DNA from 2 places in the Lacrimispora sp. genome. Region 2 is predicted to be linked to the other one. Evidence: a T-box and tRNA genes for the amino acid it is inferred to sense, from the RefSeq annotation. Region 2 holds a T-box; the other holds one or more tRNA genes.
What was found. A T-box is a leader RNA that pairs with one kind of tRNA and senses whether it is charged. The one in region 2 lies ahead of leuS (leucine--tRNA ligase), so its partner is inferred to be a tRNA-Leu.
Positions count from the first base shown of each region.

Region 1: it encodes a tRNA-Leu, which carries the amino acid that the T-box ahead of leuS (leucine--tRNA ligase) is inferred to sense. The anticodon was not compared.

Region 1 is NZ_JBKVXF010000005.1:16,929-33,011, reverse strand. It holds gene ACLTWA_RS15800 (HU family DNA-binding protein) at 1-43, shown strand, start outside; gene ACLTWA_RS15795 (RNA-binding S4 domain-containing protein) at 47-286, shown strand; gene yabP (sporulation protein YabP) at 376-660, shown strand; gene yabQ (spore cortex biosynthesis protein YabQ) at 678-1,034, shown strand; gene ACLTWA_RS15780 (FtsB family cell division protein) at 1,052-1,375, shown strand; gene ACLTWA_RS15775 (SpoIIE family protein phosphatase) at 1,532-2,947, shown strand; gene tilS (tRNA lysidine(34) synthetase TilS) at 3,022-4,398, shown strand; gene hpt (hypoxanthine phosphoribosyltransferase) at 4,391-4,918, shown strand; gene ftsH (ATP-dependent zinc metalloprotease FtsH) at 4,928-6,751, shown strand; gene ACLTWA_RS15755 (glycoside hydrolase family 13 protein) at 7,122-9,194, shown strand; tRNA gene ACLTWA_RS15750 (tRNA-Tyr) at 9,264-9,345, shown strand; tRNA gene ACLTWA_RS15745 (tRNA-Leu) at 9,386-9,471, shown strand; gene ACLTWA_RS15740 (methyl-accepting chemotaxis protein) at 9,731-11,725, shown strand; gene ACLTWA_RS15735 (hypothetical protein) at 11,822-12,253, shown strand; gene ACLTWA_RS15730 (desulfoferrodoxin family protein) at 12,352-12,744, opposite strand; tRNA gene ACLTWA_RS15725 (tRNA-Phe) at 13,092-13,164, shown strand; tRNA gene ACLTWA_RS15720 (tRNA-Gly) at 13,206-13,276, shown strand; gene ACLTWA_RS15715 (VOC family protein) at 13,373-13,813, shown strand; gene ACLTWA_RS15710 (hypothetical protein) at 14,032-14,193, shown strand; gene ACLTWA_RS15705 (ABC transporter substrate-binding protein) at 14,518-16,083, opposite strand, start outside.
Region 2 is NZ_JBKVXF010000001.1:692,130-708,212, reverse strand. It holds gene ACLTWA_RS03540 (elongation factor G) at 1-1,370, shown strand, start outside; gene ACLTWA_RS03535 (CPBP family intramembrane glutamic endopeptidase) at 1,529-2,446, shown strand; T-box leader at 2,493-2,743, shown strand; gene leuS (leucine--tRNA ligase) at 2,962-5,376, shown strand; gene ACLTWA_RS03525 (DedA family protein) at 5,516-6,142, shown strand; gene ACLTWA_RS03520 (hypothetical protein) at 6,156-6,443, opposite strand; gene ACLTWA_RS03515 (hypothetical protein) at 6,470-7,030, opposite strand; gene ACLTWA_RS03510 (hypothetical protein) at 7,107-7,256, shown strand; gene ACLTWA_RS03505 (chorion class high-cysteine HCB protein 13) at 7,314-7,550, opposite strand; gene ACLTWA_RS03500 (alanyl-tRNA editing protein) at 7,706-8,869, shown strand; gene ACLTWA_RS03495 (AI-2E family transporter) at 8,871-10,019, shown strand; gene ACLTWA_RS03490 (hypothetical protein) at 10,085-10,339, opposite strand; gene hemB (porphobilinogen synthase) at 10,474-11,457, shown strand; gene ACLTWA_RS03480 (PHP domain-containing protein) at 11,461-12,315, opposite strand; gene ACLTWA_RS03475 (VanW family protein) at 12,498-14,213, shown strand; gene nifJ (pyruvate:ferredoxin (flavodoxin) oxidoreductase) at 14,410-16,083, shown strand, end outside.

The DNA.
Region 1 (16,083 bases), on a different contig from region 2:
GTTTAAAGCTGGCAAGGCTTTAAAGGATATGGTAAACGCATAATCCATGAGATTGGACAAGTTTCTTAAGGTTTCCCGTCTGATTAAAAGAAGGACAATTGCCAACGAAGCCTGTGATGCAGGCCGTGTGCTTGTCAATGACAAAGCTGCGAAGGCTTCCTTAAACATTAAACAGGGTGATGTGATCGAGATACGTTTTGGAACCAGTTCGGTGAAAGTTGAGGTTCTTGACGTGGCAGAAACGGTAAAAAAGGATGAAGCAAAGGAGCTGTACCGGTATCTTTAGCTGGAATTCTTATACGTATGATAATTTTCAGGAATATTGGAGCACTCCTCCTAATATACTTAAGACAGGTATATTAGGAGGTTTTTCTTATGGAAGAGAAAATGAGCATCCGCCCTCACAGGCTGACAATAGAAAATCGTGCCTCCGGTACGTTGACGGGAATACGGGAAGTGGTGTCTTTTGACGAGAATCAGGTGATCCTGGATACTGACATGGGGCTTTTGACATTAAAGGGGAAGGATCTTCATGTAAGCCGTTTGACCCTGGAAAAGGGGGAAGTGGATCTAAACGGCAGCATTGAGAGCTTAAATTATTCTTCCAACGAAGCACTGCGCAGATCCGGAGAATCTCTGCTTTCCAGGCTGTTTAAATAAGAATCAGAAGGAGTCATATGAGCGTTCATATCGTATATGAAGTAAAACTTCTGCTCTACAGCTTTTTAACGGGTGCAGGGCTTATGATGACATATGACCTGTTGCGAACTTTCCGTATTTTAGTTCCTCACTCCTATACACTTATAGGGATTGAGGACATGGTATTCTGGGTATATGCCGCTCTGACGGTATTTTCCCTTCTATATGAGCAGAATGACGGCGGATTAAGGGGGTATGTCATCGTTGGGATTTTTCTTGGCATGTTCCTGTATGACAGAATGATAAGCAGGTTTTTTCTAAAGTTCTTGAAAAAGTTTTGGAAATATCTTAAAATGAAAATGCGTATGTTATTCCGTCACAAAAGACGGCAATAGGGATGACTGGTGAATGAATGAATAAGATGGGAAGATCTAGAAGAAAAAGAAAAGACAAATGGGGCAACCGCATGACCCTCATTGGTATTACTTTTGTAGTGTTCAGTCTTGCCGTGACTGTTACGATCAAAGGCGCCACACTGAAGGAAAAGGAGCAGGAGTATGCAATCCGTCTGGAAAACCTTCAGGCGCAGGTGGACAAGGAACAGCAGCGGTCCAAGGAGTTAGAGGACTACCGGGTCTATGTCCAAACCAAACAATACATAGAAGAAGTGGCAAAGCAAAAGCTTGGCCTTGTGAAGCCTGACGAAATTCTGCTGAAACCGTCGCAAAGGCAATAGTGTTTTGCGGGTATCCCTCTATGTCCAAGATACGTGGACTTTATAGGAGAAACCTGTCGTACGATTTTAAATAATGGGTCAGCTGTTTTGACAAATATTTTCCTTCTGTCTGTATATAATGTGGTCTAAAGCATGAAACAGGCAGGAGGGATTTTTGTGTTCAGACGTAAGGCAGCACATCACGATATGGCTGATGTGAATGTATACACGGCTAAAAGATTAAACGACATGGCAAACTCCTTAGGAGAACTTGCGAAAGCGTGCACAGATGAACTGTCAACAGAACAGGGACTTACGAAGGAAGATGGCGTGGCAGCTCTTGAAACAGCGGCAGCCATGGTATGCGCAGGCTGTAATAAATGCTTTGTGCATCCCGGGAAAGAACAGGATAATCAGTATTATCTGCAATATCTGATTCGTGCATTTGAACAAAAGGGGAACGTGGACTACGGGGACATGCCCCGTTTTTTTCTGGAAACCTGTAAAAAGAAAGATGAATACATGGTCCATTTAAACCGGGGCCTTGGACGGGCTACCATGAATCTGGCTTGGAAGAACCGCTTTTTGGAGAGCCGGGATGCAGTCATTGTGCAGTTTAAGGAACTGGCAATGATCTTAGAGGAATTTTCCCATCAGGTCGAACATGCCGTTGACATCACTCCCGAATGGGAGGATGAGGTAAAGCGGGCATTCCGGAAAAATCATATCATAATAGAAAAAATGCTGATGCTGGAATATGAAAACCAGCAGCGGGAAGCATTCTTAACCATGCGGACCATGAACGGACGCTGCGTCACAGTAAAGGAGGCGGCAGAAATTCTGGAAGCGGCAATGGAAGAAGGAGAGTGGACCGTGGCACCGGATGGAAGAAATCTGGTGACAAAACAGTCCGATACCATACGGTTTGTGGAAAAAGGAGAGTTTCAGGTCATCTACGGGGCTGCAAAGGCGGTAAAGACCGGAGAAGAGGTTTCCGGTGACAACTACACCTTTGGACAAGTCCAGCCGTGTCAGGTAATTATGAGCCTGTCAGACGGTATGGGCAGCGGCAAAGCCGCCGAGGAAGAGAGCCGCCAGGTCATTGAACTGACCCAAAGGCTTCTGGAAGCCGGGTTTTCCGCCAGGGCCGCCTTAAAGATGGTCAATACGGTTCTTTTGCTGACCGGTATTTCCCAACATCCGGCAACTTTGGATTTGTGCTGCATTGATTTGAAAACCGGCATTATGGAAGCCATGAAGCTGGGAGCGGCAGCAACCTACATATTGACAGACCGGGGGGTAGAGCTTTTAGAAGCAGGTGATGTTCCCATGGGAATCTTAAATCCTGTGGAACCTGTGCTTTTGTCGAAAAAGCTATGGGACGATAACCGGATCGTCATGGTGAGCGACGGAATATTAGACGCTCTGCCGGCAGATGACAAAGAGTACATGCTAAAGGAGTTCATTGCCAGTATGCCTAAAAAAAATCCTCAGGATATGGCAGACCGGATTCTGCTCTTTGCGAGATCATTTACGGAAAACGCTGCCGATGATATGACGGTGTTGACTGCAGGCATCTGGAAAAGAAAATAATAATTGCAACAGACATGTTTTGCGGGTATATTTATAATAAAGAGGGGAGAAAATCAACTAAGGAAGGTGACAGAATGTACAGAACGATATTGGAGTTTATCAGACGGAACCGGCTGTTGACTCCGGGAGACCGCATCCTTGTGGCGCTTTCCGGAGGAGCCGATTCGGTCTGTCTTCTTGTAATCTTACATGAATTAAAAGAGGTGCTTGGACTTTCTTTAAAGGCCGTCCATGTCCATCACGGTTTAAGGGGCGCAGAAGCAGACCGGGACAGTGAGTACGCAAAGGAACTTTCCCGGTCTCTTGGGGTGCCCTTTTCCTGTATCCGTGTGGATGCGGCAGCCTATGCAAAAGCACACAGAATGTCTGTGGAGGAGGCCGGAAGGCATCTGCGGTATGAGATTTTTGAAAAGGAACGCAAGGCATTCGACGCAGATAAAATCGCTGTAGCCCATCACGCCGATGACCAGGCAGAGACCATTCTTTATCATCTGTTCCGCGGGACAGGGCTAAAGGGGCTGGGGGGGATACGGCCGGTGAGAGACCGGATTGTCCGGCCTTTGCTGCCGGTAAGCAAGGAGGAAATTCTTGCATATCTAAAGGAAAAAGGGATATCTTATTGTGAAGACTCAACCAATTCCCATACCGATTATGCCAGAAACCGGATCAGGGGGATTCTTCTTCCAAAAATCCGGGAACAGATCAATCCCAGAGCCGCAGAAAATATTATCCATGCCGGGGAAATGGCAGCAAAAGCTGATGAGTACCTGGAAAAACAGGCAGAAAACTTTTTAAAGGACTATGGCATCCGGAGAACGGATGAAACTGGTTCAGTCACTGCATATGCAGTCAGAACAGAATTTCTTTTAAAGGAAGATGACATCATAAAGACTTATGTAATCCGAACCATGATCCGGTCGGTCAGGGCGTCCATGAAAGACATTACCATGACCCATGTGGAAAGTGCCGCGGCTCTGCTGTCCGCCCCCAAAGGCAAGCAGGTGGATCTGCCGGGAGGGCTTCTTGCCGTACGGATTTCTGACTGCCTGTGGATAAAGAATAAAAATCAGAAGGAATCTGTGGATAATTCCAAAGAACGGCCCCTTCCTGAAGTTGATTTTCAAGTCTTTCCTTATAAAAAAGGTCAGGAAATTCCCAAAAACGGGTATACGAAATGGTTTGATTATGATAAAATCAAATGTGCACTCTCAGTGAGGTATCGGAAAACAGGAGATTACATGACACTGGCCGGAGGCGGTAGAAAAACCGTCAAGGCATTGATGATTGATGAAAAGGTTCCCAGGGAGGAACGTGAAAAAATCCCATTAATTGCGGATGGTTCCCATGTCCTCTGGGTCATCGGATACCGGATCAGTGAATACTATAAGATAACAGATGATACCCATACAGTAATACAAATGCAGTTAGACGGAGGAAAAGACAATGGATGATAAGATACGTGTATTGTTATCAGAGGAAAAAGTGGCAGCAAGGATTAAGGAAGTTGCAGAACAGGTCAGTAAAGATTATGAAGGAAAAAAGCTTCATCTGATCTGTATATTAAAGGGAGGCGTTTTCTTTACCTGTGAACTTTCCAAACGAATCAGCTTGCCGCTTACCATGGATTTCATGTCCGTATCCAGCTACGGGTCAGGTACCGTATCAAGCGGGATCGTAAAGATCGTGAAGGATCTTGATGACCCCATCGAGGGAAAGGATGTGCTGATCGTTGAAGATATCATCGATTCCGGCAATACCTTATCCTATTTAATTGAGGTATTAAAACAAAGAAATCCAAACAGCATTGAGCTGTGTACCCTTCTTGACAAACCGGAGCGCCGGGTGAAGACACAGGTACAGGTCAAATATACCTGTTTTACAGTACCGGATGAGTTTATCATAGGATATGGTCTTGATTACGATCAGATATACAGGAATTTGCCATATATTGGAGTTATAGAACAGCAATAAGGAGGCAGCATGTTAAAACAACAGCAACCATTTAAAGGCTTGGGATTTCTGCTCCTTCTGGTTATCATGCTTTTATTTGCCAGCAGGCTTCCCCAAAAAAGCGGAATCATCACCAACCAGGAGTTGATGCAGGCAATAGACAATGGAACCATAGCCTCGGCTACGATCAGGCAGAACGATCCGCCCCCAACCGGGAAGATTGAGATGACCATGACCGATGGCACCACAAAACAGGCCAATGTATCCGATGTGATTGGAATTCAGGACCGTTTGGACCGCAGTGGAATCACTTATACTGTGGACGCCGTCCAGAAGGAGAATTTATTCCTGACCATCACACTTCCGCTGATACTTACGGCAATGGCTATGGTATTTTTATTTATGGTCATGAATGCCAGGGCAGGAGCCGGAAGTGCCAATTCCAAGATGATGAATTTTGGCAGGAGCCGGGCACTTCTTGCCAAGGATGCCAACAAGGTGAATTTCAGCAAGGTGGCAGGTCTTGAAGAAGAGAAGGAAGAGCTTGAAGAAGTGGTGGATTTTTTAAAGAATCCACAGAAGTATACGAATGTAGGCGCCAGAATCCCAAAGGGAATCCTTCTTGTAGGACCTCCCGGAACCGGTAAGACCCTTCTTGGCAAGGCAGTGGCCGGTGAAGCCGGAGTGCCGTTTTTCTCCATATCCGGATCGGATTTTGTGGAAATGTTTGTCGGTGTAGGTGCATCCCGTGTCAGGGATCTATTTGAAGAAGGAAAGAAACATGCGCCCTGTATCATATTTATCGATGAAATCGACGCCGTAGCCCGGCGGAGAGGAACCGGTATGGGCGGAGGACATGACGAGAGAGAACAGACGTTAAACCAGCTTCTTGTAGAGATGGATGGGTTTGGTGTCAACGAAGGAATCATCGTTATGGCAGCGACCAACCGTGTGGATATTCTGGACCCGGCCATCCTTCGTCCCGGACGTTTTGACCGGAAAGTAGGCGTGGGGAGACCTGACGTAAAGGGAAGAGAAGATATTTTAAAGGTACATTCCAAGGAAAAGCCTTTGGGAGAAGATGTAGATTTAAAAAGGATCGCCCAGACCACATCAGGCTTTACGGGTGCTGATCTTGAGAATCTGATGAATGAAGCAGCCATTTATGCGGCCAGACACAGCAAGAAATTCATCAATCAGGCCGATATTGATAAAGCGTTTGTTAAGGTCGGCATCGGAGCCGAGAAAAAGAGCAAAATCATAACCGAAAAGGAAAAGAAGATCACTGCTTATCATGAAGCAGGTCACGCCATTCTTTTCCATCTTCTTCCGGACCAGGGACCGGTTCATACCATTTCCATTATTCCAACGGGAATGAGTGCTGCCGGCTATACCATGCCATTGCCGGAGAATGATCATATGTTCAACACCAGAGGAAAGATGCTGCAGGATATTATGGTGGATTTAGGCGGCAGGATCGCAGAGGAAATCATCTTCGGTGATATTACCACCGGAGCATCACAGGATATTAAGCAGGCCACAGCGCTGGCCCGCGCCATGGTGACCCAGTACGGCATGTCCGAGCAGGTGGGCATGATCAATTATGATAATGACGGTGATGAAGTCTTCATTGGACGGGATCTGGCCCATACAAAGAATTACGGCGGCCAGGTGGCCAACACCATTGACAATGAAGTAAAACGAATCATTGATGAGTGCTATGAGAAGGCAAAAGAGATCATCTTGAAACATGAAGATGTACTTCATGCCTGCTGTAAGCTGCTTATGGAAAAAGAAAAAATCGGCCAGCAGGAATTTGAAAGTCTGTTCTCTGCTCCAGCAGAAGTGATATAAGCTTCTGAAGGCTTAATGAAGATAGAAGTGCAGAGTCGGGTAAAATGTCTATGTTTTTGCCTGTGATTCTGCACTTTTTTGTAACCTGTCAAAGGGCTGGGGAAATGTGCATAAAAAATCATATTGAAAAAAATGATGTTTGTGCACACTTATTTTGCAGAGCATGGTATATTTATAAACGTAAACCCCCCCAATACATTATATAGTTTTTGCTACACCCCATAAGAAACGAAATACCTTCTCCGAAAAACGGTCAGCTACCCCGCTGACCGTTTTTTCTATCTGTTTATTGGAAAAAGGCGGGTTGTATATTTAAGATCAATCAGATAAAATAGAATTTATAGAAGCAGAGAAAGGAAATGGAGATCCTATGTGTTTTCAGTCAGAAGCGTTAAACACAGAAGCGTTATTTACCGATGAGACAGAGAATTTCCGTTTTCCGGCAGAGCCGGCGAAGGGAGAAGAAGTGCGGTTTCTTTTCCGTACGGCAAGGAATGATGCGGATTGGGTTTATTTTATAGAAAAAGGAAGTGACCGTGAGGCAGCCATGGAAAAAGCCGGATCCGATGGGCTGTTTGATTATTATGAATACAAAATAGTGGTTGGAGCTGATCCGGTTTTTTATTTCTTTCGGATAGAAAAGGGAGCAGAACGCTGGTATTACAACCGTCTGGGGCCTTGTAAGGAACCTTTGGCCTCCTGTTATTTCCGTGTGGTTCCGGGCTTTTCTGTGCCGGACTGGGCGAAGGGGGCGGTGATGTATCAGATTTTTGTGGACCGCTTTCGCAATGGAGATGAGAAAAATGATGTGACTGACCGGGAATATATCTACATCGGAAAGCCGGTTACTCATGCGGGAGACTGGAGGGAATATCCGCAGCAGATGGATGTGGGACATTTTTACGGCGGAGATCTGCAGGGGATATGGGATAAGTTTGATTATTTAAAGGCCCTCGGAGTTGACGTGATCTATTTGAACCCTGTTTTTGTCTCACCCTCCAATCATAAATATGACTGCCAGGACTATGACCATATCGATCCCCATTACGGAGTGATCGTAACGGATGGAGGCGAGGCGGTAGATCCGAAAGCCGAAGATAACCGGAATGCTGCGAAATATATGATCCGCACCACAGAAAAGGAAAATCTGGAAGCCAGCGACCTGTTTTTTGTCCGGTTTGTGGAGGAACTGCACAAAAGGGGGATGAAAGTCATTCTCGATGGAGTATTCAACCACTGCGGATCCTTTCATAAATGGCTTGATGGGGAACGGATCTATGAAATGTCGGGAAATTATGCGCCTGGGGCATATGTGTCAGAGAACAGCCCCTACCGCTCCTTTTTTAAATTTTCCGACGGCCGGGGCTGGCCTTATAATGATTCCTACGAAGGCTGGTGGGGCCATTCGACCCTTCCAAAGCTTAATTATGAAGAATCCCCGGCCTTATATGAGGATGTTCTTCGTATTGCAGGAAAATGGGTGTCTGCGCCTTATCATGCAGATGGCTGGAGGCTTGATGTGGCAGCGGATTTAGGCCACAGCAGCCAGTATAACCATGACTTTTGGAGAGCCTTTCGAAAAACGGTAAAAGAGGCGAATCCAGAGGCTCTTATTCTGGCAGAGCATTATGGAGATCCGTCTGCCTGGCTGAATGGAGATCAGTGGGATACGGTCATGAACTATGATGCCTTTATGGAGCCGGTCAGCTGGTTTTTGACCGGAATGGAAAAGCACAGCGATGAAAGCAGTCCGGCTCTGTTTGGAGACGGAGAACGTTTTTTTAAGTCCATGAACGAACACATGAGCCGCATGATGACCGGTTCCCTTTTTGCTGCGATGAATGAATTATCAAACCATGACCATTCCCGTTTTCTTACCAGAACCAACAGAAAAGTGGGGCGGTCGTCTACCCTGGGACCGGAAGCTGCCTCTGAGGACATCCATTATGGAATCTTTCGGGAAGGTGTCATGATCCAGATGACCTGGCCGGGGGCGCCCACCATTTATTACGGTGATGAAGCCGGTGTATGCGGCTTTACGGATCCTGATAACCGGAGAACCTATCCCTGGGGCGATGAAAACTTTGAACTCATTGAATTCCACCGGTATATGACTGCCCTTCATCACCGGCTGCCTGCGCTCCGGCTGGGGTCCTTAAAGCAGCTTTTGGCTGAAAAGCACCTGATTTCCTATGGGAGGTTTTATAAAGACAGTATCTGTGCCGTTGCGGTGAATCACTGTCAGGGAGAACGAGATGTGGAAATACCGGTATGGCAGCTGGGGGTAAGGGACGGGGAGACGATGACAAGGCATATGTTTACCTTTGGCAGCGGCTACAATGCAGGAGAAGTTCCCTATGAAGTAAATGACGGCCGGATAACCGTTCGGATGCCGGAAACGAGTGCGGTTCTGCTGTCCGCAGATCGGATTGAAAAGTTATAAATTTTGCAAAAAACCCTTGATTTTTGCTTGTCCGTATGATAAAATAACAGACGCTTGTTAATAAAGCATGGGCGGATTCCCGAGTGGCCAAAGGGGGCAGACTGTAAATCTGTTATCGACGATTTCGAAGGTTCGAATCCTTCTCCGCCCACTCCATATAACGGCAGGTGACTGCGATTATATATGAGAATGCCGGCGTGGCGGAACTGGCAGACGCACAGGACTTAAAATCCTGCGGGACTTACCTCCCGTACCGGTTCGATTCCGGTCGCCGGCATTTAGGGTGAAGATATCTATCATTATTTGATGGGTATCTTTTTTTGTTGGAATGACAGCGCATAGGCACCATGGCCCAGCCTGAAAAACTGTATGCATGACTGTAAAAATTGTGTAAATTGTGAGTAAAGTTTGAAAAACTGCTGTAAAAAGATGGTAAATACGCTATAACTATCTGAAAACGGTCCGATATACAGATTGGATCCTTATGATCTTTAGGGATTTTAAAGCACAAATCATATATTGGAGGTTCGTAAAAGATGAGCAGACGCCGAACGGGAATTAAAAAGGAATTGGTCATGTTTACCATAAGCTGTATTACCTGCATTGTATTTTTACTGTCTGTAAGCTCCATTTATCTTATCTATGATACGGCTCATAAATCACTGGCTATGAGTCTTGAGGAAACGTCGGAACTGGTTTCAGAAAAAATCACGCAGCAGTTAAAGGAGTATTCTATCATAGCGGAGTCCATCGCGCTGTATGAGAAAGGAAATGCAGAACGGGGAGGTAACATCGGCATTTTCCTGAACATTTCCAGCTCCCAATACGGGCTGAATAAGATCGACATTATTTCCTCTGATGGAAAATCCGTTGCGAACGGGAAAGCCTATGATGATAATATTGCATACCAGCAGGCAAAAAGCGGGACTCCGTTCTTATCAGATCCGATCATTGGAAAGGATTCTGTCTCCTTTCAGTATGCCTATCCATTTGGGGACATTGTGGTGATTCTTGAATTTCCTTACTCTGTGTTTGAAAACATCATTGCTGATGCAAAGCTGGGAACTACGGGAAGTACTTACATATTGGACCGCAATGGAGCAAAGGTGGCAAGCGATGACTTTGCTCTTGTGATGGCAAAACAAAACAGCGTGGAAGATGCAAAAACAAATCCGAAGACATACGGTGAGATTGCGGAACTTGAAACGGCGATGATTCAGGGAGAAACTGGTTTTCGCTTTTATGAGGAAGGCGGAAAAAAGAAAATCGGTTCCTTTACGCCCATCAAAGGCACCAACGGCTGGTCGGTCAATGTAACGGCTCTTCAATCGGAATTTATGTCCGGAATAAAAGTGTCTGTAGTCAGTGCGATTGTTCTGGGACTTCTTTCTCTTGTATTTGGTGTTCTTGCGGTTTTAAGAATTATAAACCGGATTACCAGACCCATTGGAAATGTAGTAGATTCTCTTAAACGGCTTTCCGGCGGAGATCTGAATATGGAACTGACCATTGAAAGAAATGATGAGATCGGGAGTATCGCAGAAAAGATCAATGAGATGGCTTTTAAATATAAGGAGATCATTCAGGATATCTCCTGTTACCTGCAGGAGGTTTCTTACGGAAACCTGGCAGTTCAAAGCAGATGTGAATATCCGGGAGAGTTTAACAGCATCCGGACGACCATGGAATCCATTTCCCTGCGTTTGAGTGAGACTCTTAAAAGTGTTCAGCTGACAGCAGAAGAGGTCAACAGCGGAGCAGAACAGGTAAACGGTGCTTCCCAGGCCCTTGCTTCGGGAAGCGAAGAACAGGCAGTTGCAGTTGAGGAACTGAATTCTTCCATACAGGCAGTATACCTGCAGGCGGAAAAAAACGTGGAATATGTGCGCATGGCCTCCGCTTATACCAGCCAGTCCGGGAAGAAAGTTGATGCGGGCAACCAGCACATGGAAAGTCTTCAGGCGGCAATCGATGAGGTGAGCTTATCTTCCCAAAAGATATCCAACATTACTAAGATCATTGAAGACATCGCGTTCCAGACCAATATCCTGGCCTTAAATGCTGCCGTGGAAGCAGCCAGGGCGGGTGGCTTTGGTAAGGGGTTTGCTGTTGTAGCCGGAGAGGTCAGGAACCTGGCGGAAAAGTCCGCAGAGGCGGCAAAACAGACGTCTGAGCTGATTGAACAATCCGTAAAGGCAGTTTCAGAAGGTAAGAGACTGACTGGGGAAACCGGACGAGTCTTTCAGGAAATTGCAGGACAGTCCGTTCAGGTGGAACAGGCCATGAAGGAGGTAGAGGCTTCCTCCATGGAGCAGGTGCGGGCCATCGATCAGATCAATCAGGGCTTATCCCAGGTCTCTGCAGTTATTCAGGCCAATGCAGCCACGGCCGAGGAAAGCTCCTCTGCCGGGGAAAAGCTGGAAGAACAGGCGCGCATCCTGCAGATGGAGGTTGAAAAGTTTAAGCTTTGCAATGGACCGGTTGAAGAAGAGACGGAGGAGACAGAAGAAACTGATCAGGAGTTAGAATGAGACGGGTTCCTTTTTGTATTTTGTATTCTGAGTTATTTTTATTATAAATTCCCGGTTTTTAACTCATACTAACAAAAAATGAAAAGAGGGAAATCTATGAACGCAGATGCCGAATTACTGGATTTCATTTATCAGAATTCTGAGATGGGTGTAAAAACCGTGAAACAGCTTTTATCCATGACAGATAATAAACCCTTTCAGGAGCATTTAGATGCAGAACTTAAGGAATATAGTCAGGTTCATGAAAAAGCAAGGGAGCTATTAAACCTACATGGACGAAAGGCAAAGGATGCCGGGGCATTGGAAACGATGATGGCCTATCTGGCCATTGACATGAAGACTCTTAAGGATAAGTCTGTTTCTCATATGGCAGAGATGCTGATTCAGGGAGGAACCATGGGGATCATTGACTGCAACAAGCGGATCCGGCAGTATGAAGGAGAAGCAGATAAGGACATTCTTGCGCTTATGAAGGAGCTGCTGAAAGTGGAAGAGGATCATATAGAACGCCTAAAGAAGATGCTTTGACCGCCTGTTCAGGGAAGGGCGCAAAATTACAGGGGAAAAAAGGAGCTTATGCATCACAGAGAAAATTAAAATTCTCTTGAAGCATAAACTCCTTTTTCTTAAGCCTCTGTTTTCCAGAATCCGTGAAGATTGCAGTAAGCATAAGCGGTTTGGGGAGAATCGCCTTCCTCTAGAGTGAAATGGGCAACCGGTTCGCAGCCATCGCCTGAATTCACCCTCATCACACAGCCGGCAGCCGTATAAAGGCATACCCAGGTGATGCTGTGTTCTTCGGACATAGGGTGGAATACACTTCCCACTTTTACGGTTACGTGATTTCCGTCGGTTTCTATGACAGGAGCATGTTTTTCGGCTGCCCCGTCAGAGGTGTTTGGCTCAAGAATGTCAAATGGTTTTAAGCTGTCTGGGATTGCGGCATTCGGGGTCCCTAAAATGGCTTCCAGAATGATGTTGCGGTTTTGGTCTGTCATAAATACAGGTTCGTTTTTCATGAGGCTCCTCCAATCTTGTTGATATCATTTATCAGAATTCCCAAATAGAGGCAGAAACATAACACCAACTTTTTCCATTCCCCTTGACTGGGGCCGGTATTTTCTCAATGACTGAGGTCATGTCATTTTTTTCTCCAGTTTATTAAGTTCTGGATAAATATGGCTGGTCATGCTGCCATAAAAAAGAAAACCGGATGCTGTGAGGAAGTGACATTGGGAAAACCCTCCATTTTAAATAGGGTCAAAGAAATAATAATCCTTTTTATTATATTTTTTACATAATTTAGAAAACTTCCCTTGACAAGAAGAAGGAAATCCTGTAAAATAACTCATGTTCCAACCGGTTGGCCCAGATAGCTCAGTTGGTAGAGCAGAGGACTGAAAATCCTCGTGTCGCTGGTTCGATTCCGGCTCTGGGCATTGTGCCTTTTGCACATTTGAAATACGTTTTAAAATTCCTTGCGGGTGTAGTTCAATGGTAGAACACTAGCCTTCCAAGCTAGATACGTGGGTTCGATTCCCATCACCCGCTTTAAGTGTGGCAAGCCAAGATAGATGATGCATTCTTCTGTTTTGGCTTGTTTTTTATCATATATGCGGACATATAAACTAATATTTGGAGGAAACCATGAAACGGAATTTTTTATTTTCTCAAATTGGGTACAACTATTTACCTGCCACAGATATAGAAAGCGCGATTCAATGGTATGAGAAGTATTTAGAACTGAAACTCGTGGATAAATTCGAGGACAGAGGCTCGATGATCGCCATTATGCATTATCCTCATAAACACGCCATTGCACTGGTTCTGATAGAGACCAGGGAGCGTTGTCCGCTGTCTATTATAAGGAATGGTTTACCCCATCCCGTATTTACCATGAATTGTCCCGATATTGAATATACCCATCAGCAGTTGAAGGAACGCCACATAGAAGTTCAGGATATTCATTCCCTTGGAGATGGGGAAGCAAAATATTTCTACTTCAAAGATAACCAGGGTAATTTGCTTGAAGCGGCCTGGTCCAAATGGGATCCGGCGGATGAGTTAAAGGAAGGTTTCTTGAAGTGAACATAGTTTGAAGACAAAAGCAAGACTTTCACCGATAACCTCGGAATATAGATAAGCCGGCACCAGGATGCGAATCCCGGTGCCGTTTTTTTGTCCGGCAAGGGGAGATACAGGTTTTGATTCTTCCGGGCCGGTAATGTTTGTGTATAAATCGATTCTGTGGGTATTCTAAGTTTGTAAGTACCTGTTTGTAGTATGAAAAAAGAAAGGAAGACCATATGAAGATGAAATTACTGAAAGTCATGGCAGTAGCGGTAAATTTGTTTGCATTATATGTATTGACGATGGCAGCATATTTGACGTTGGAATTTATCAAATCCCAGCCAACGGTTGAAATGAAAGGGAATGGAGAACTGGCCGGAATAGAAGCCGTGAAGTGATTTAAAAAGGAATCTTTATATCGCCCAGACATTGAGGAGACAGAAATGTCTGGGCGTGTCTAATAAGACGGGCAATAATAGTTTGGGTAAAAAGAATAAAATTATACATTGTGTGATACGTGGAAAAAAGGATGAATTTTATTCTGAATAATTATCACGAGACAAGAACATGCAGCGTAAACTGTATGAAAGGTATAGTTAAATCCCTTTAAATATTCTTATCTCCCTGCGGCTGCTTTGCAAAAAAGGCAGAACAGCCGGTTCATACCTGATTCTTTTCTGAAACACCCGTCGACTGATCATTGACGGGTGTTTTTCATAAAGCTATTTGGCAATATACATGGATTCAGGCGTCCACTGCACGCTGACGATCTGGTAAAAGCCGGAGCCCATAATGCCGTCCTGCACATAGCAGGCGGGGAAAACAGCAGCAAGGGGGAGCAGGAGAGCCTGTTTGTTCACCAGCTGTACCGAGGCTTCTTTTAATAATCTCTTTTTCTCGTCCAGATCCTTTGCAGCCAGTGCACCAAACAGCGCATCCTCATATTCTTTTGGATGGGCCATCATGTTTAAGTAGTTAAGGCCCTTGGAGGAATACAGGCGGATGTAGTTGTTGGTGAAATCCATTTTGGAAGCACCGGCACCGGTGATCAGACCGCCGTCATAGATTCCTTCTGCTTTCTGGGAGTTAAAGTCAGCCAGCTCAATGGTCTTGATATCCGCCTTGATGCCGATTTCTGCCAGGGAAGCCTGAAGGAGTACGGCAATGTTGTTATTGGTGGCAATGGTGCTGATCGTGGTTTGAAAGCCGTTTGGATAACCGGCGTCAGCCAGCATTTTTTTTGCAAGTTCCGTATCATACTCGATAAAGTCAATGTCTTCGTCATAAGACCAGGCCCCCGGAGTGCCGAACTGTGTGATTGCAGAACCTCTTCCGCCCGTAAGAGAATGGGCGTAGCCCTCCCAGTCAATGGCATGCATCACGGCCATTCGGACATTCAAATCGTAAAACGGCGAGGACTTGTCACCGCTGCAGAACATCACATATTTGATCTGACCCAGGTCGGGGGCTTCCTGTGCAATGTTCTGGTATTTTCCGTCAAGCTGTGAAATAATGGTGGAATCGTTGGTTGCAAGAAGATCGATCTCACCGTTCATAAATGCGGAAAGCTGAGCGGTTGTATCGGTAATGTAGGAGATGGTCAGTTCATCAAGATAAGGCTGGCCCTCGATCCAGTAATTTTCATTTTTTACATATTTGGTGTAAGAGCCTTTGACATATTCTGAAATGACAAAGGGGCCGGTTCCAACGGGATTGATGGCAGCCCAGTCTTCCCCGTTTTCTTCAAATGCGGTTGGGCAGTATACAAATACTTCGCCAAGGACCGTATCCCAGTTATTCTGCCAGGTATCGTAGGTGAGAACCACGGTATAGTCATCTTTTGCCTCATAAGAGACGGGATTTCCTAATTCTGCTTTCTTTCCTCCCTCCATCATCTTGTCAAAATTCCAAATCAGCGCTTCTGCATTAAAATCCGTTCCGTCGCTGAACTTAATATTCTTCTTTAAGGTTACGGTACAGGTCAGTGTCTCCGGGTCAGGTGAAATGTTCTCTGCCAGCCAGCTGGAAGTATTGCCTTCTGCATCCATACGCCCCAGAGATTCAATGGCCGGAGCTGCGGAAGCTCTGTCACCGGTGGAAGCGGAGAATGGAAGAAAGAAGGTGGTCGGTGCATCCGGATAGCAGATGGTTACGCTTCCTCCGTAACTGATTTCCCCTTTTGCTTCTGCGGAAGTTTCTGCGGTTGTTTTTTCAGCTCCGTCTGTGACGGCGGCAGGTGTTCCCCCGGTTTGTTTTTGTCCGCTGCATCCGCTTAGACTTCCCACGAT
Region 2 (16,083 bases):
TCAGAGAGCATGTCATTGAAGGCAACATCGTTCCGGTCATGCTGGGGTCCGGACTGAATGCCCAGGGGGCAAAGATGGTGCTTCAGGCCATCGATAAGTATTTTCCGTCCCCGGACCATTACGAATGCATCGGGGTGGATATCTCCACAGGAGAACGGTTCACTGCCAAATATAACGATAATGTCTCTTTGTCGGCCCGTGTGTTCAAGACCATTGTAGACCCTTTCATCGGCAAATATTCTTTGCTGAAAATCTGTACCGGAACATTAAAACCTGATTCTGTGATTTTTAACGTGAACAAAGATGCAGAAGAAAAGGTGGGCAGGCTTTACCTGTTAAGAGGCAAGGAAGCCATTGAAGTGCCGGAATTAAGAGCCGGAGATATCGGAGCTGTTTCAAAGCTCAATGTGACTCAGACCGGTGATACCATAGCCCTTCGTTCTGCCCCCATCGTTTACCATAAGCCGGAGATTTCCACCCCCTATACTTATATGAGATACAAAACAAAATCAAAAGGAGATGACGACAAGGTTTCCAATGCCATTGCAAAGCTGATGGAAGAGGACTGGACCTTAAAGGCGGTGAATGATACGGAAAACCGCCAGTCACTTTTATATGCCATTGGGGACCAGCAGCTGGAGGTGGTGGTCAGCAAGCTTTTAAACCGCTATAAAGTAGAAATCGAGCTGAGCAAGCCCAAGATCGCTTTCCGTGAGACCATTCGGAAAAAGGTGGAGGTTCAGGGGAAATATAAAAAGCAGTCAGGAGGACACGGACAGTACGGGGATGTAAAGATGGTCTTTGAGCCTTCCGGTGATTTGGAGACCTCCTATATTTTTGAAGAAAATGTCTTTGGGGGAGCGGTGCCAAGAAACTATTTTCCGGCAGTTGAAAAAGGAATTGCCGAATGTGTCTTAAAAGGTCCTCTGGCGGCCTATCCGGTTGTTGGAATAAAGGCAACATTAATCGATGGGTCTTATCATCCGGTAGATTCTTCGGAACTGGCATTTAAGATGGCAGCTACCCTGGCATTTAAAAAGGGATTTATGGAAGCCAGTCCGGTCCTTCTTGAGCCGATCGCTTCCCTTAAAGTACGGGTTCCGGATAAATTTACGGGCGATATCATGGGAGATTTAAACCGGCGGAGAGGCCGCGTGCTTGGAATGAATTCCGACCATCACGGAAAACAGGTAATTGAAGCGGATATCCCCATGTCGGAGCTTTATGGCTACAATACGGATCTCCGTTCCATGACAGGAGGAATGGGAACATATGAATATGAGTTCAGCCGTTATGAACTGGCTCCTGGAGATATCCAGAAAAAAGAAGTGGAAGAACGGGCCTCTAAGATTGATAAGATCGTGGGATAAAATTATATATAATTGTAAATAATATTCTTTGATAAAGCTCCGGCCAGGCATAATCCGATGTCTGGCCGGAGCTTTATTGAATTGGGATGCAGCAGGAGAAGAATTGCGCTTTTATCCAATCTGTGATAAACTGGTACAAATTGGCAGGAGGTAAGACCATGGTGGAAGACAAAAGAATGATAAGGAGGGCATTTACCAGAGTGGGGATCGGTTACGGTGCATTTCTGGCTGTGACTCTTGTTTTACAGCTTGGGATCGGAACTTTAATTGCAGCACTGTCTTTTATTGATGTTACTGTATCCATAGGAGACTGGTATGTATTGTTCACATCACTGGCTAACTACGTGGTGGGTGGTATTGTTACGTATCTGATTGTCCGGGATATGCCTGTTATATGCAAACCCGTTGCAAGAAGAACCAGTGGTAAATTGCTGTTTGCCGGTTTTCTTGTCTGCATCAGTGGGTTATACCTTGGGAATGTTATCGGTCAGATGCTGATGAGGCTGGTATCCGCTCTGCAGGGGAAGCCTATGATAAATCCGGTGGAACAGATTTTAAACGGACTGAGCGGCTGGGCAATTTTTCTCACAATGGTGGTGATGGCTCCAATTTGTGAGGAGATTATTTTCCGGAAGGTGATCATTGACAGAATCAGGCTTTATGGTGATAAAGCAGCCATCGTTGTTTCCGGTTTTATTTTCGGCCTTTGCCACGGGAATTTTTATCAGTTTTTTTATGCTTTTATTATTGGTGCTGTATTTGCATATATTTACATACAGACGGGCAGACTTCGTTATACCATAGTATTTCACATGATTATCAATTTCCTTGGTTCTATGGTGGGATTAAAGGTTCAGAATGTGCCCTGGCTGCTTGGTGTATACGGAATCCTTATGCTCAGCGCGGTGATTGCCGGAATTGTTTTGTTTCTGCAGAACAGAAAGAATCTGGTGTTTCAGCCGGGAGATTATGAAGCATGGGGAAGGGGCGCATTTAAAGTACTGTTTTTAAATTTCGGAATGATCTTCTTTTTCCTGGTATCTGCCGCAACCTTTGTTATTTCGGAGATTTCGTAAAATGCAGTTGACACATTTCTCCAGTTATGTTACATTAACAGTTAGCAAAAATACTGTGATTAGGAGTAGTAAGCAGTCTGAGACATGCAGAGAGCCGGCGGTTGGTGAAAGCCGGTTGGGGAAGGCGGCTGAACTGGCCTATGAGTAGCGTACCGAAGGAAGTCTATGACTTTTGTGTAGGTATTGCCGGAGACCTGACCGTTACAGCGGGCGGATATGAATTTGATATCCGATTGAGAGCATACGAGCAATGTATGAAATAGAGTGGTACCACGCGGTAGATCCTGCGTCTCTATAGCTGTCCTTTGATGGCTTGAGGCGCTTTTTTTATCGTATAGGATAGAGTTCATCCTATACGGTAAAAACCCTCCGGGAGGATCGCACTGCGGCGGTAAGGTTTCATGTCGCCAAGGCGACCCGCCGCAGGCGGAGAAATTCCGCTTGCGGGATTCTTTCTTGTTTTAACCGTGTGCATCTGAATTAAGGGAAATCCCTTTCTAAAGGAGGAAATTTTTATGGCAGCATCTTATAACCACAGTGCCATTGAGAAGAAATGGCGTGAGAACTGGGCAAAGAATCCCATCAATGTGAATGATGGAAAGAAACCAAAATATTACTGTCTGGATATGTTTCCATATCCGTCAGGAAGCGGTCTTCATGTAGGACACTGGAGAGGCTATGTGATCTCTGATGTATGGAGCCGGTATCAGATATTAAAAGGCCATTATGTGATTCATCCCATGGGTTGGGATGCCTTTGGCCTTCCGGCTGAGAATTATGCCATCAAGATGGGAGTTCATCCTGCAAAATCCACAGCAGAAAACGTATCCAACATCAAACGCCAGATCAATGAGATATCCGCTGTTTATGACTGGGATATGGAAGTCAATACCACAGACCCTGAATTTTACAAATGGACGCAATGGATCTTTGTACAGATGTTTAAAAAGGGTCTTGCTTATGAAAAGGAATTTCCTATTAACTGGTGCCCTTCCTGTAAGACCGGTTTAGCCAACGAAGAAGTGGTAAACGGGTGCTGTGAGCGCTGCGGCACTGCAGTAACAAAGAAGAATTTAAGACAGTGGATGTTAAAAATCACTGCATATGCGGACAGACTGTTAAACGATCTTGATAAGCTTGACTGGCCGGAAAAGGTGAAGAAGATGCAGACGGACTGGATCGGAAAATCCTATGGTGCTGAGGTAAACTTTAAAGTAGACGGCAAAGACGATGTAATTACAGTTTATACAACCAGACCGGATACCCTGCATGGTGCCACCTTTATGGTCCTTGCGCCGGAGCACAGCCTTGCGGCCTCCCTTGCAACCCCGGAGAATAAGGAAGCGGTTGATAAATATATTTATGATTCTTCCATGAAATCCAACGTAGACCGCCTTCAGGATAAAGAAAAGACCGGTGTTTTTACCGGAAGCTATGCAATAAACCCTTTAAACGGAGCAAAAGTACCGATCTGGCTTTCTGATTATGTTCTGGCCGATTACGGTACCGGAGCTATTATGTGTGTACCTGCTCATGATGACAGAGACTTTGAATTTGCAACCAAGTTCCACATTCCGATTATCCAGGTCATCGCAAAGGATGGGAAAGAAATTGAACACCTGACAGAGGCTTATACCGATGCAAGCGGTATCATGATTAATTCCGGTGAGTGGAATGGCATGGAATCCTCTGTTCTTAAAAAAGAAGCACCTGCCATGATTGAAAAAATGGGGATGGGCAAAAAGACGGAAAACTATAAGCTTCGTGACTGGGTGTTTTCCAGACAGCGTTACTGGGGCGAACCCATTCCGATCATTCATTGTCCTCACTGCGGCAATGTTCCGGTTCCGGAAGATCAGCTTCCCTTGACGCTGCCGGAGGTGGAAAGCTATCAGCCCACCGGAACGGGAGAATCCCCTCTTGCGGACATCAGTGACTGGGTAAATACTACCTGCCCCCAGTGCGGTGCACCTGCAAAGAGAGAGACCAATACCATGCCCCAGTGGGCTGGCTCTTCCTGGTATTTTCTGCGCTATGTAGACAGCCATAATGAAAAGGAACTGGTATCCAGAGAAAAAGCAGACAAATATCTTCCGGTAGATATGTATATCGGCGGCGTGGAGCATGCAGTGCTTCACCTTCTGTATTCCCGTTTCTATACCAAGTTTTTAAATGATATCGGAGTTGTGGATTTTGACGAACCGTTTGTTAAGCTGTTCAACCAGGGAATGATTACCGGAAAGAACGGAATCAAAATGAGCAAGTCTAAGGGAAATGTGGTTTCCCCTGACGATCTCGTCCGTGATTACGGCTGTGATTCCCTTCGTATGTATGAGCTTTTCGTAGGGCCGCCGGAACTTGATGCAGAATGGGATGACAGAGGAATCGAAGGCGTCAGCCGGTTCTTAAACCGTTTCTGGAACCTGGTATCAGAAAGCTGCGGCAAGGATGTAGAAGCGACCAAAGAGATGATCCGTCTGCGCAATAAGCTGATATTTGATATTGACCAGCGTTTTAATCAGTTCAATTTGAATACGGTAATTTCCGGCTTTATGGAATACAACAATAAATTTATTGAGCTTGCAAAGAAGACAGGAGGTATTGATAAGGAAACGCTTAAGACCTTTGTGATTCTTCTTGCTCCATTTGCGCCTCATGTTGGAGAAGAATTATGGCACCAGCTTGGGGAAGAAGATTCCGTCTTCCATGCCCAGTGGCCGGAATGTGACCAGGAAGCCATGAAGGATGATGAGATTGAAATTGCAGTCCAGGTCAATGGAAAAACAAGAGCAGTTGTCACCCTCCCGGCAGATGTATCAAAAGAAGATGCCATTCGTGCAGGAAAAGAACTGATTCCTGATAAAATAACAGGAACGATTGTGAAGGAAATTTATGTTCCTGGAAGAATCGTAAATATCGTCTGCAAATAATCATCAAGTTTTACGTTTGAAATAGGCAAGTAAGGACATTATGGCCTGTCACTATGGCTGCTAATGTCCTTATTTGCGGGTATGAAGAAATGTATGTATTCTGCTGGTGATATTACATAAATTCAGAAAGGCATTAAAAATGGATCAATTCATAATACAGGCAATGAATCAGTATGGTTATCTTGCAATCATGTTTTTTGTAATACTTGAGAATGTTTTCCCTTTTATTCCCTCAGAACTGGTGCTTACCTTTGCAGGATTAATGACCGCCCAGTCTGCTATGACCATAACCGGGGTAGTTATTGGCGCGACTGTTTTATCTGTGATCGGCTCTCTTTTGCTTTATGGAGTCGGCAGGTTTCTGTCGGAGGACAGGCTTGCGGCTCTTGTTGATACAAAGCTCGGAAGGCTTCTTGGTTTTAAAAAAGAAGACATCTATAAATCTGCAGACTGGTTTCAAAAGAAAGGGAAATATTCCGTTTTGTTCTGCAGATGTGTTCCTGTTTTAAGATGTCTGATTTCATTGCCGGCCGGTACAGCCAGGATGAACTTATTTGCTTTTATTATTTTCACGGCCATTGGTTCCTTTTTCTGGAACCTTCTGCTTGTAAATCTGGGGGCTGCAGCCGGGAATAACTGGGAAGCTATTGTGCATAAAGTTGGGTTTGCCACCTCCATGATCGGAGTTTTCATTCTTGCAGCCGGGGGTATCGCCTTGCTGATGTTTTTAAAGAAACGCATCCGCAAGGCAAGTTCTGAAAAATAATACAGCAATTGCATTATTTTTTATTGCGTCTCATCATATTCTTTGAAAGCATTCGAATGGTATCTAGACGGCTTTTTTCGGCAGGGCTCATATTGGCGCTCATGATGGAGATAAGCAGGTCTGTTTCTTCGTCGTTAAACTGGATGCCTTTCTGGCTGGCCTCCGCATTTAAGGATAAAAGGGTGGTCATAAGCTGGTCCTTTGGAGTAGATTCTACTTTGGCGGCAAATTCAGTCAGCATGGAGATTTTTTTTGGATTCATTTTTTTGAGCCTTGGATCTTGTTTCCAGTTGGAATTCATAGATTTGTTTCCTTCCTTTCTTCTGGTTAATTCATCTGCTGCATGGCAGACATCATAAGCTGCATGGTTTCAAGCCTGGATTGCTGTTCCGGAGGCATGAAATTTTTCAGTTGTTCAAAAGGCATCCGTCCCAGCGGATTATTTTGACGGCGGGTATTCTGGGATTTATTCTGCCCTTCGGTTTTGTTTTGTCCATCAGATTGCGCCTGCGCCTGCACCGGGACAGTAGAACTGGGAACCGGTTCCTGATAGGCTCCGGCCAGCTTAAATCCCTGGAAGAAGTTGATGAAAAGATCTATGAGGTCCTGCTCCGCCTGATTGGCATAGGGCTTGATGGTATTCAGCATTTCAAGAGGGGAGTCGGGCGATTGTCTGTTGCCGGCCGAACAGATTCCCATGGCAGCTACCTCTCCCTCTTCAAATAGGTTTATGGTACGCTGCAGCTCGTTGAATTTAACGAAGGTAGATATAAAACGCTGCTGGGTAACGTTCATATAAGGCAGGGCAGCCTTCATCATTTGAAGGTGGTTATCACCGATGAGGGAGTCCAGATCATTTGCGCGGATGTTTTCTTCATTATTATTCATGGTTTAAGATCCTTACTTTTCTTGTTGACAATATATGCAGCTGCATATATTAGTATTACAGGAGAGTGATATAGATATGAGAAGCCGATTAATTATAGATGGAAATGCTGTATATGAAATTGATGATGAATGCATGAATCGGAAACAGAACCGGAATACCGGTAAAGGAGGCAACAGCCAGGGCCCTTTTCAGAGGCCAGGGAAAGAAAACGGTCAAAGCCGCTGATGGATAAAAATGAGGCCCGGTCCTGAAAAAGGACCGGGCCTCATTTTATGTTCGTGTTTAGCAGCAGAAGTTATTTCCGCCACCAAAACCGTTACCGCCGCAGCAGCAAAGAAGAAGGATGATCCAAATCCAACTACCGCATCCATCATTGCCACCACATCCGCCACAACTGTTACCGCCGAAACCGTTACCGCCGCAGCAGCAAAGGATCAGGATAAGCCAAATAATATTGCCACATCCACTATTTCCTCCGTCACATCCGCATCCACAGTTAGTTGCTGCCAGATCACTCATATTGGTTCCTCCAAATAATTTGTTTACAATGTAAGTGTATGAATATCAGCTTGCCACTGTTTCCACATTTTTTCGTAAAATTTTAGATTTGTTATGATTGAACTTATCCAATTGTTGTGTATAATTAGTAACAACAGGAAAATGAGGAGTAAATGATGGAAAAATTATATTATGAAAAGCCGTATGTGAAAACATTTGAAGCTAAGGTATTGGACTGCAGACCGGGAAAGGACGGGCTTTATGAAGTTGTGCTGGACCGGACGGCCTTTTATCCGGAGGGCGGCGGACAGCCGTCAGATATGGGACGGCTGGGAGAAGCGGCAGTCCTTGATGTTCGGGAAAAGGCGGAAGAAATTGTTCATATAACGGACAGGCAGGTTTTCGCCGGCAGTACGGTAACTGGAATCATTGACTGGGAGAGAAGGTTCTCCCATATGCAGAACCATTCGGGAGAACATCTTCTGTCAGGAATCGTACATAAGCATTATGGCTTTGATAACGTAGGATTTCATATGGGAAAAGATGAGATAACCGTTGATTTTAACGGAGTTCTTTCATGGGACCAGATAGAAGCCGTAGAAACAGAGGTCAACAAAATCATATGGGAGAATGTCCCCATACGGGAATCCTGCCCTTCCAAAGAAGAATTATCTGTATTGGATTACAGGAGCAAAAAAGAATTAAGCGGCCAGGTCCGCATTATTGAGATTCCGGGAGGAGATGTATGCGCCTGCTGCGGAACTCATGTAACAAATACGGGAGAGATCGGGATCGTAAAGGTGACAGGCCTGACGAAATATAAAGGCGGAGTGAGAATTTCCATGCTGTGCGGAAAGATGGCCCTGCTTGATTATCAAAAAAAGCAAAATTCCGTATCTGGGATTTCTGTTCTTCTGTCAGCAAAATCCGATGAAATTCTGGGAGCGGTTGAAAAGCTGAAAGAAGAAGGCTTGAAAAAGGAGAGCAGGCTCAACCAGCTGTCTAAAGAGCTTTTTGAAAAAAAGGTAATGGAATACCCGGTGTCAGAGGAACCTCTCCTGGTTTTTGAAAGTGGGCTGGCTCCCGCTGAATTAAGGCAGTTTTGTACCATGCTTTATGAAGAGAACAAAGGGAGCATCGTTCTTGTCTGCTCTGGAGAAGAGGATATGTATCAGTATGCCATAGGGAGCAGGTCCGTGGATATGCGCCAGCTCAGTAAGACGGTTAACAGCCGGTTAAACGGCCGGGGCGGCGGAAGTGCAAAGATGGCGCAGGGGACCTTTCATGCCTTTATGCAGGATATTAAAAAGGTCTTTCAGGAAGAATTAAAAGGAGAATAGAATGGAGTTAAATGACAGTACTATTAAAAAGCTTCGCTGGCTGATTGTATTTGCAGTCGTAGCAGTTGTGGCCGGTTTTAATTACCGCAGCCTGTTTGGATTTGCCGTAAAATTATTTGGATTCCTGACCCCTCTTTTGTTTGGAGGAGTAATGGCTTTTATCTTTCATGTGCCGATGCAGAGAATTGAAAAGCTCTTGCCCTTAAAGAAAGAGAGCAGGCTTTTAAGGCCCATAAGTCTGTGCCTGTCAATCATATTTGTAGTAGGAATCGTAGTTCTTGTAATATTTGTAGTTATGCCTCAGGTGTTTGATACCCTGTTAAGCCTGCAAAACAGTTTTCCGGCTTTTCTTACAAGTATACAGAAAGAAGCAGAGCTTTTGTTCGCTCAATTTCCTGAGGTGGCAGATTATATCAACGGCATTCAGATTGACTGGAAATCCTTTCTGGACCGGGTGGTTGAATTTTTAACAACTGGTGCGGGAACAGTGCTTTCTTCTACGGTATCAGCGGCGATGTCCATAATCAGCGGTGTTACTACATTTTTCATTGGTTTTGTATTTGCCATTTACATCCTGCTTCAAAAGGAAACGCTGTCACGACAGTTTAAGAAGCTGATGAGGGCCTATCTTCCGGAAGCGGTTACTGACCGGACGCTGGAAATACTACATCTCATTTATGAGACATTTTCAAGCTTCTTTGCGGGCCAATGTCTGGAAGCTGTTATACTTGGAACTATGTTCTTTATTGTACTTTCAATCTTTCAGCTGCCATACGCACTGCTCATAGGCGTATTAATTGCATTTACCGCCCTGATTCCCCTGTTTGGGGCGTTCATAGGCTGTGCCATAGGAGCATTCCTCATGTTGATGGTGGAACCCCTCAATGCCTTTGTTTTTTTAATCATATTTTTTGTACTTCAGCAGCTGGAGGGAAATCTGATTTATCCCCATGTGGTAGGTAATTCCGTAGGTCTTCCTTCCATATGGGTGCTGGTGGCGGTTACCATCGGCGGCAGTACCATGGGAATCGTGGGAATGCTGGTCTTCATTCCTGTTTGCTCCGTATTGTATACTCTTCTTCGGGAAGCCGTGAACAAAAGGCTGAATAAAAAGAACCCTCCCCCAAAAAGGAAGACAGTCAAGCCATAAAAAAATCCCCCAAAAATCGGACACATAAATCTGTGTTCGCCTTTTGGGGGATTTTACTATCCTTTTTAATCAAAATCTGCGTGATAGACATTGCTTGGCGTATGAATATCGACAGCACTTAAGTTGAACTGGTCTTCAAAAATCTGGATTTTGTATTCGAAAAAGGTATCGTCCGTCTTTTTTGACATAAAAATGTAAGCACCCGGTTCTTTGTCATCGATCTCATCACAGATATCGTTGTAAATGTCTTCCCCGCTTACAGGGCCTTCATAGCCTGTCATGCGGATTCTCTCTTCAATTGCCTGATAGAATTCTTCCATAAAGCAGTCCCTCATTTCTAATTGGTATGAAACAAGTACTATTATAAGCAATCTTTCGGGTTGCTGCAAGAACTACTTGAATCTTCTTAAAGAGGGTGTATAATAGGACAGGAATAAAATGGAGGTAAAGACAAATGGACTTATTATACAGACCCAGAAGGCTGCGGACATCGGATACCCTGAGAAAGATGGTAAGGGAAACCAGGGTGTCAAAGGAGTCTCTTATCTATCCGTTATTTACAGTAGATGGAGAAGGGATTGTTGAAGAGATTTCTTCTATGGAAGGACAGTACCGTTACAGCGTGGATCAGCTTTCCGTTATTATGGACAGACTGGTTGATGCAGGAGTGGAAAAGGTTCTGCTGTTTGGTATTCCGGCACATAAAGATGACTGTGGAAGCCAGGCATATGAGGAGAATGGAATTGTTCAGAGAACCATCCGCTATATCAGAGAGAATTATCCTTCTGTATATATCATAACGGATGTCTGTATGTGTGAATATACTTCTCATGGCCACTGCGGAATTCTTTGCGGAGAAAGCGTAGATAATGACAAGACCCTTGAATACTTAAACCGTATAGCCGTATCTCATGCCAGAGCAGGAGCCCATATGGTAGCACCGTCAGATATGATGGATGGCCGGATCGGTTCTATGAGAGAAGCGCTTGATGAAGCTGGCTTTTTTGAGGTATCGATCATGGCATATTCTGCGAAATACGCTTCTGCATTCTATGGCCCTTTTCGTGAGGCAGCAGGCTCTGCACCGGCCTTCGGGGACCGCAAAAGCTATCAGATGGATTATCATAACCGAAAAGAGGCATTGAAGGAAGCAGAACTTGATGCAGCAGAAGGGGCAGATATCATTATGGTCAAACCGGCCCTGTCTTACCTGGATATCATAAGAGAAGTGGCGGACCGGCATGAGATTCCGGTAGCAGCCTACAGCGTAAGCGGAGAGTATTCCATGATAAAAGCAGCGTCCAGGGCGGGATTTATTGATGAAGAAAAAATCATATGCGAATCTGCTGTCAGCATTTACCGTGCCGGAGCCAATATCCTTATTACTTATTTTGCCATTGAGCTGGCCGGTTTTATGGATGAGGGGAAAATCGGCTGATTGTTACGGTGTGGTTTGCTGTCGAAATTTTTTAATGTCATCAAGCAGCAGGCTTGAGATGCGAAGTCCGCCTCTGCCGGTTCCCAATTCAATATCAGGTTTGTTGCTTCCATGGAAATCGGAACCGCCTGTGGGGAAAAGACCGTATTTTCTGGCAAGTTTTCTTAGTTTTGAACTTTCATATTGATTGTTCGAGGAGTGATAGACTTCCAGACCTAAAAGTCCAAGCGCTTTTAAGGAGCAGACCAGTTCATCCGTCTTTTTATCACCCAGGTGGTACTGGAAGGGATGAGCCAGAACCGGGAACGCATTGTTGTCCGTCAGAATCTTCATGGCGTGCTCCGGAGTGATTTTTTCTTTCCGTGGACAATAGGGACCGCCATAATTTAAATATTTTTTAAATGCCTGGTCCATGCTTTTTACGTAGCCCTTTTCAAAAAGCACGCGTGCAAAATGTGCACGGGTTATGACGGTATCCGGATTACCGGCCATGACCTCTTCCAGGGAGATGGAAATATCGGCTTCATTGAAGCGGCGGATTATTTCGACATTTCTTTTATCCCGAAGTTTTTTAAGCTCTTTGATTTCAGAAGAAAAACAGGGATCAGAAGAATCGACATAAAGTCCCAGAATGTGAATCTCTTCTTCAAGATAGACACAGGAAAGCTCGATTCCGGGAATGATCTTAAGAGGAAGTCCGAACGTAGCCTCCTGCGCTTCTTTAATGCCGTCAATAGTATCGTGGTCGGTCAGAGCAATGGCGGTCAGCTTTTTTTCTACAGCAAGCGACACCACTTCGGAGGGAGATAAGGTGCCATCCGAAGCATTGGAATGAACATGTAAATCGACAAAATTCATAAAAACCTCCAAAATGAAATAGATTGGTAACACTATAGTAACATGTTTTTTACGTTATGTAAAATGCGTAAAAAAACGCTTGAATTAATTAAGAAAATTCATAAAATCGTAATAGCATTTCCCACAAAGTATGGTATACTACTCAATGTAATACCACATAATCATGTAAAAAGGTGAAATAAATGAGTCAGGTTGATAACAGACAAAGAGGCGGAGGAAGAACCCGTTCCGCTCAGAATGAAAGTAAAAGGGCCACGTCGTCATCAGGCCGCAGGACAAGCCAGTCTTACAGCCGTGGAAGTTCTTATCAAAGACGTGGAAAGAAAAGAAAAAGAGGACCTCAATACGATATAACAAAAGTACTTTTGGGTATTATTCTGGCTGTTGTCGCGGTGATCAGTATTGTGGCGGTTGTTAAATTGATTGGAAGCCATAAAGCAAAGGCGGCTGAAGTGAATTCATCAACGGTCTCAGAGACGGAATTAAAAAAGGACGTGAAGATAGACGATATTTCGATTACCGGAATGTCGAGAGAAGAAGCCAGAGAAGCCATTGATAAAAAGTACCCATGGGGGATGAAGGTCACCTATAAGGATGATGAATACCAGGTAAAGAATCTTCTGGACGGCAAGATAGAAGCATTGCTGGAAGAGATATATAAAGGGGAACCGAAAGAAAGCTACACTTTAGATACGGATGGAATGGAAGAGGACATCAGATCAGAAGTAAAAGCGGTTGCAGAAAAATGGAATGTTCCTGCAAAAAACGGTTCCATTTCAGGATTTGACAAAAATACCGGAGAATTTGTTTATTCCGGAGAGCAAAACGGTGTAGTGATCGATGAGGATAAACTGTCTGCGGATATAACTGCTCAGCTTAAGGCGAAGAATTTTCAGGCATCTGTCCCGGCCACAGGCAGGGAAGTTGCACCAGAGATCACAGAAGCTCAGGCGAAAAAGATGTACAAGGTGATTGGGACTTATACCACCACCACCACATCGAACAGCGCAAGGAATAAGAACATCGAACTTGCCTCTGCTGCTTTGAACGGATTGATTCTTAAGCCTGGGGAAGAGTTCTCATTTAATAAGGCCACAGGGGAACGTTCTCCTGCCAAGGGCTATCGGCCTGCAGGGGCATATTTGAACGGAGAATTGATCGAGGAGCCTGGCGGAGGTGTGTGTCAGGTATCATCTACCTTATATAATGCTGTGGTATTTGCCGGTCTTACGACAACAGAGCGCCATGCACATAGTTATGAGCCTTCCTATGTTACGCCGGGGGAAGATGCCATGGTAAGCTATGGGGGGCCGGATATGAAGTTTGTAAATAATTCTTCCAGTGCCATAGCAATCAGAACCAGTTTTGCGAAACAGAAGTTAAAGATATCCATCGTCGGTATTCCTATATTGGAAGAAGGCGTGACTTTGTCCATGACTTCCAAAAAGACAGCGGAGCTTGATGCTCCTGCGCCTGTATATGAAGAAGATCAGACGCTTCAGGCAGGAGAAGAAAAGATCGTAAAGGCGGAAACCAAAGGCAGCCGCTGGGTGACGAATCTGGTGACTAAGAAGGATGGGGTTGTGGTAAGTGATGAGTTTTTCCATAACAGCACCTATCGTGGAAAGCCTGCTACGATCAAGAGAAATACATCAGGAGTCGTGATTCCGGCAGCGGATCCTTCCGGTACGGGGAGCCAGGAAAGTTCCCAGAGCAATGCAGAGACAACAGTATCTCATATCGGTGACCCATCAGGGAATACGGCTGGGTCTGAAAGCCAGCAGGATAAACCGACCGCACAGGAGACACAGCCTTCAAAACCACAGGGACCTTCTCCTTCTATGGAAGAAACCCCGGCCCCTGTAGAAAACATTGTTCCGCCGAATCCGATGAACTGATAAACGGACAAAAATAGACAGGACTGGACAGATAATTCTATCCAGTCCTCTGCTTTGTCGATTGTTTCAAAAATAATACTTAATTTTCCAGTTTTAATATTTGCTTTTTGTTGAATAATTGTTATAATAATGTCAGGTCACTTTCCCTTTAAGGGAACTATTTATTAATATTCACATTTGCAGGAGGAAATCAAAAATGGCAAGAAAAATGAAAACCATGGATGGTAACCATGCAGCAGCACATGCGTCATATGCGTATACTGATGTAGCGGCTATTTATCCAATTACCCCATCTACACCTATGGCAGAAGCCACAGATGAGTGGGCCACAGACGGAAGAACAAACATCTTTGGTCAGACAGTACAGATTACAGAAATGCAGTCTGAGGCAGGAGCAGCAGGTGCAGTTCATGGTTCCTTAGCAGCAGGTGCGCTGACCACCACCTATACCGCTTCCCAGGGTCTGTTACTTATGATCCCGAACCTTTATAAAATCGCAGGTGAGCAGCTGCCGGCAGTATTTGACGTATCCGCTCGTGCAGTAGCAAGCCATGCTTTATCTATTTTTGGTGACCACTCTGACGTATATGCATGCCGCCAGACAGGCTGTGCAATGTTATGCGAATCAAGCGTACAGGAAGTTATGGACTTGACTCCGGTAGCTCATATGGCTGCTCTTGAAGGCAAAGTTCCGTTTATCAACTTTTTTGATGGTTTCCGTACTTCTCATGAGATCCAGAAGATCGAAACATGGGATTATGAAGATTTAAAAGAAATGTTAAACATGGATGCTGTCGATGAATTCCGTCGCAATGCATTAAATCCTAACAAGCCGAACTTAAGAGGTTCCGCTCAGAACCCTGATATCTTTTTCCAGGCAAGAGAGGCTTGCAATCCATATTACGATGCGCTGCCGGCAATTGTTCAGAAATATATGGACAAGGTCAATGCTAAGATCGGTACAGATTATAAGTTATTTAACTATTACGGAGCAGCAGATGCAGATCATGTAATCATTTCTATGGGTTCTGTGAATGAGACGATCGAAGAGACAATTGATTATTTATCAAAGGCCGGCCATAAGGTTGGTGTTGTAAAGGTTCGTCTTTACAGACCTTTCAGCGCACAGGCTTTGATTGATGCAATTCCTGACTCTGTTAAGACCATCTCTGTTTTAGACAGAACAAAAGAACCAGGTTCTTTAGGCGAGCCATTATACTTAGATGTTGTTGCAGCTCTGAAAGGAACAAAGTTCGATCAGGTTAAGATTTTATCCGGACGTTACGGCTTAGGCTCCAAGGATACAACTCCGGCACAGATCGTTGCTGTTTACAATAATGAGACAAAAACTCCATTTACTATCGGAATTGTGGATGATGTTACTCATCTTTCTCTTGAAACAGGTGCTCCGATTGTTACCACTCCAGAGGGAACAACCAACTGTAAGTTCTGGGGTCTTGGTGCAGACGGTACGGTAGGTGCGAATAAGAACTCCATCAAGATCATCGGTGACAATACCGACATGTATGCTCAGGCTTACTTTGATTATGACTCCAAAAAATCCGGCGGTGTTACCATGTCCCATTTACGTTTTGGACATAAGCCGATCAAATCCACTTATCTGATCCGTAAGGCAAACTTTGTAGCTTGCCACAATCCTTCCTATGTACGCAAGTACAATATGGTTCAGGAACTTGTAGACGGCGGTATCTTCTTATTGAACTGTCCTTGGGACAAAGAAGGTCTTGATAAGCACTTACCAGGTCAGGTGAAGAAATATATTGCTGATCACAATATCCAGTTATACACCATCGACGGTGTGAAAATCGGTATTGAGACCGGTATGGGACCAACACGTATTAATACAATT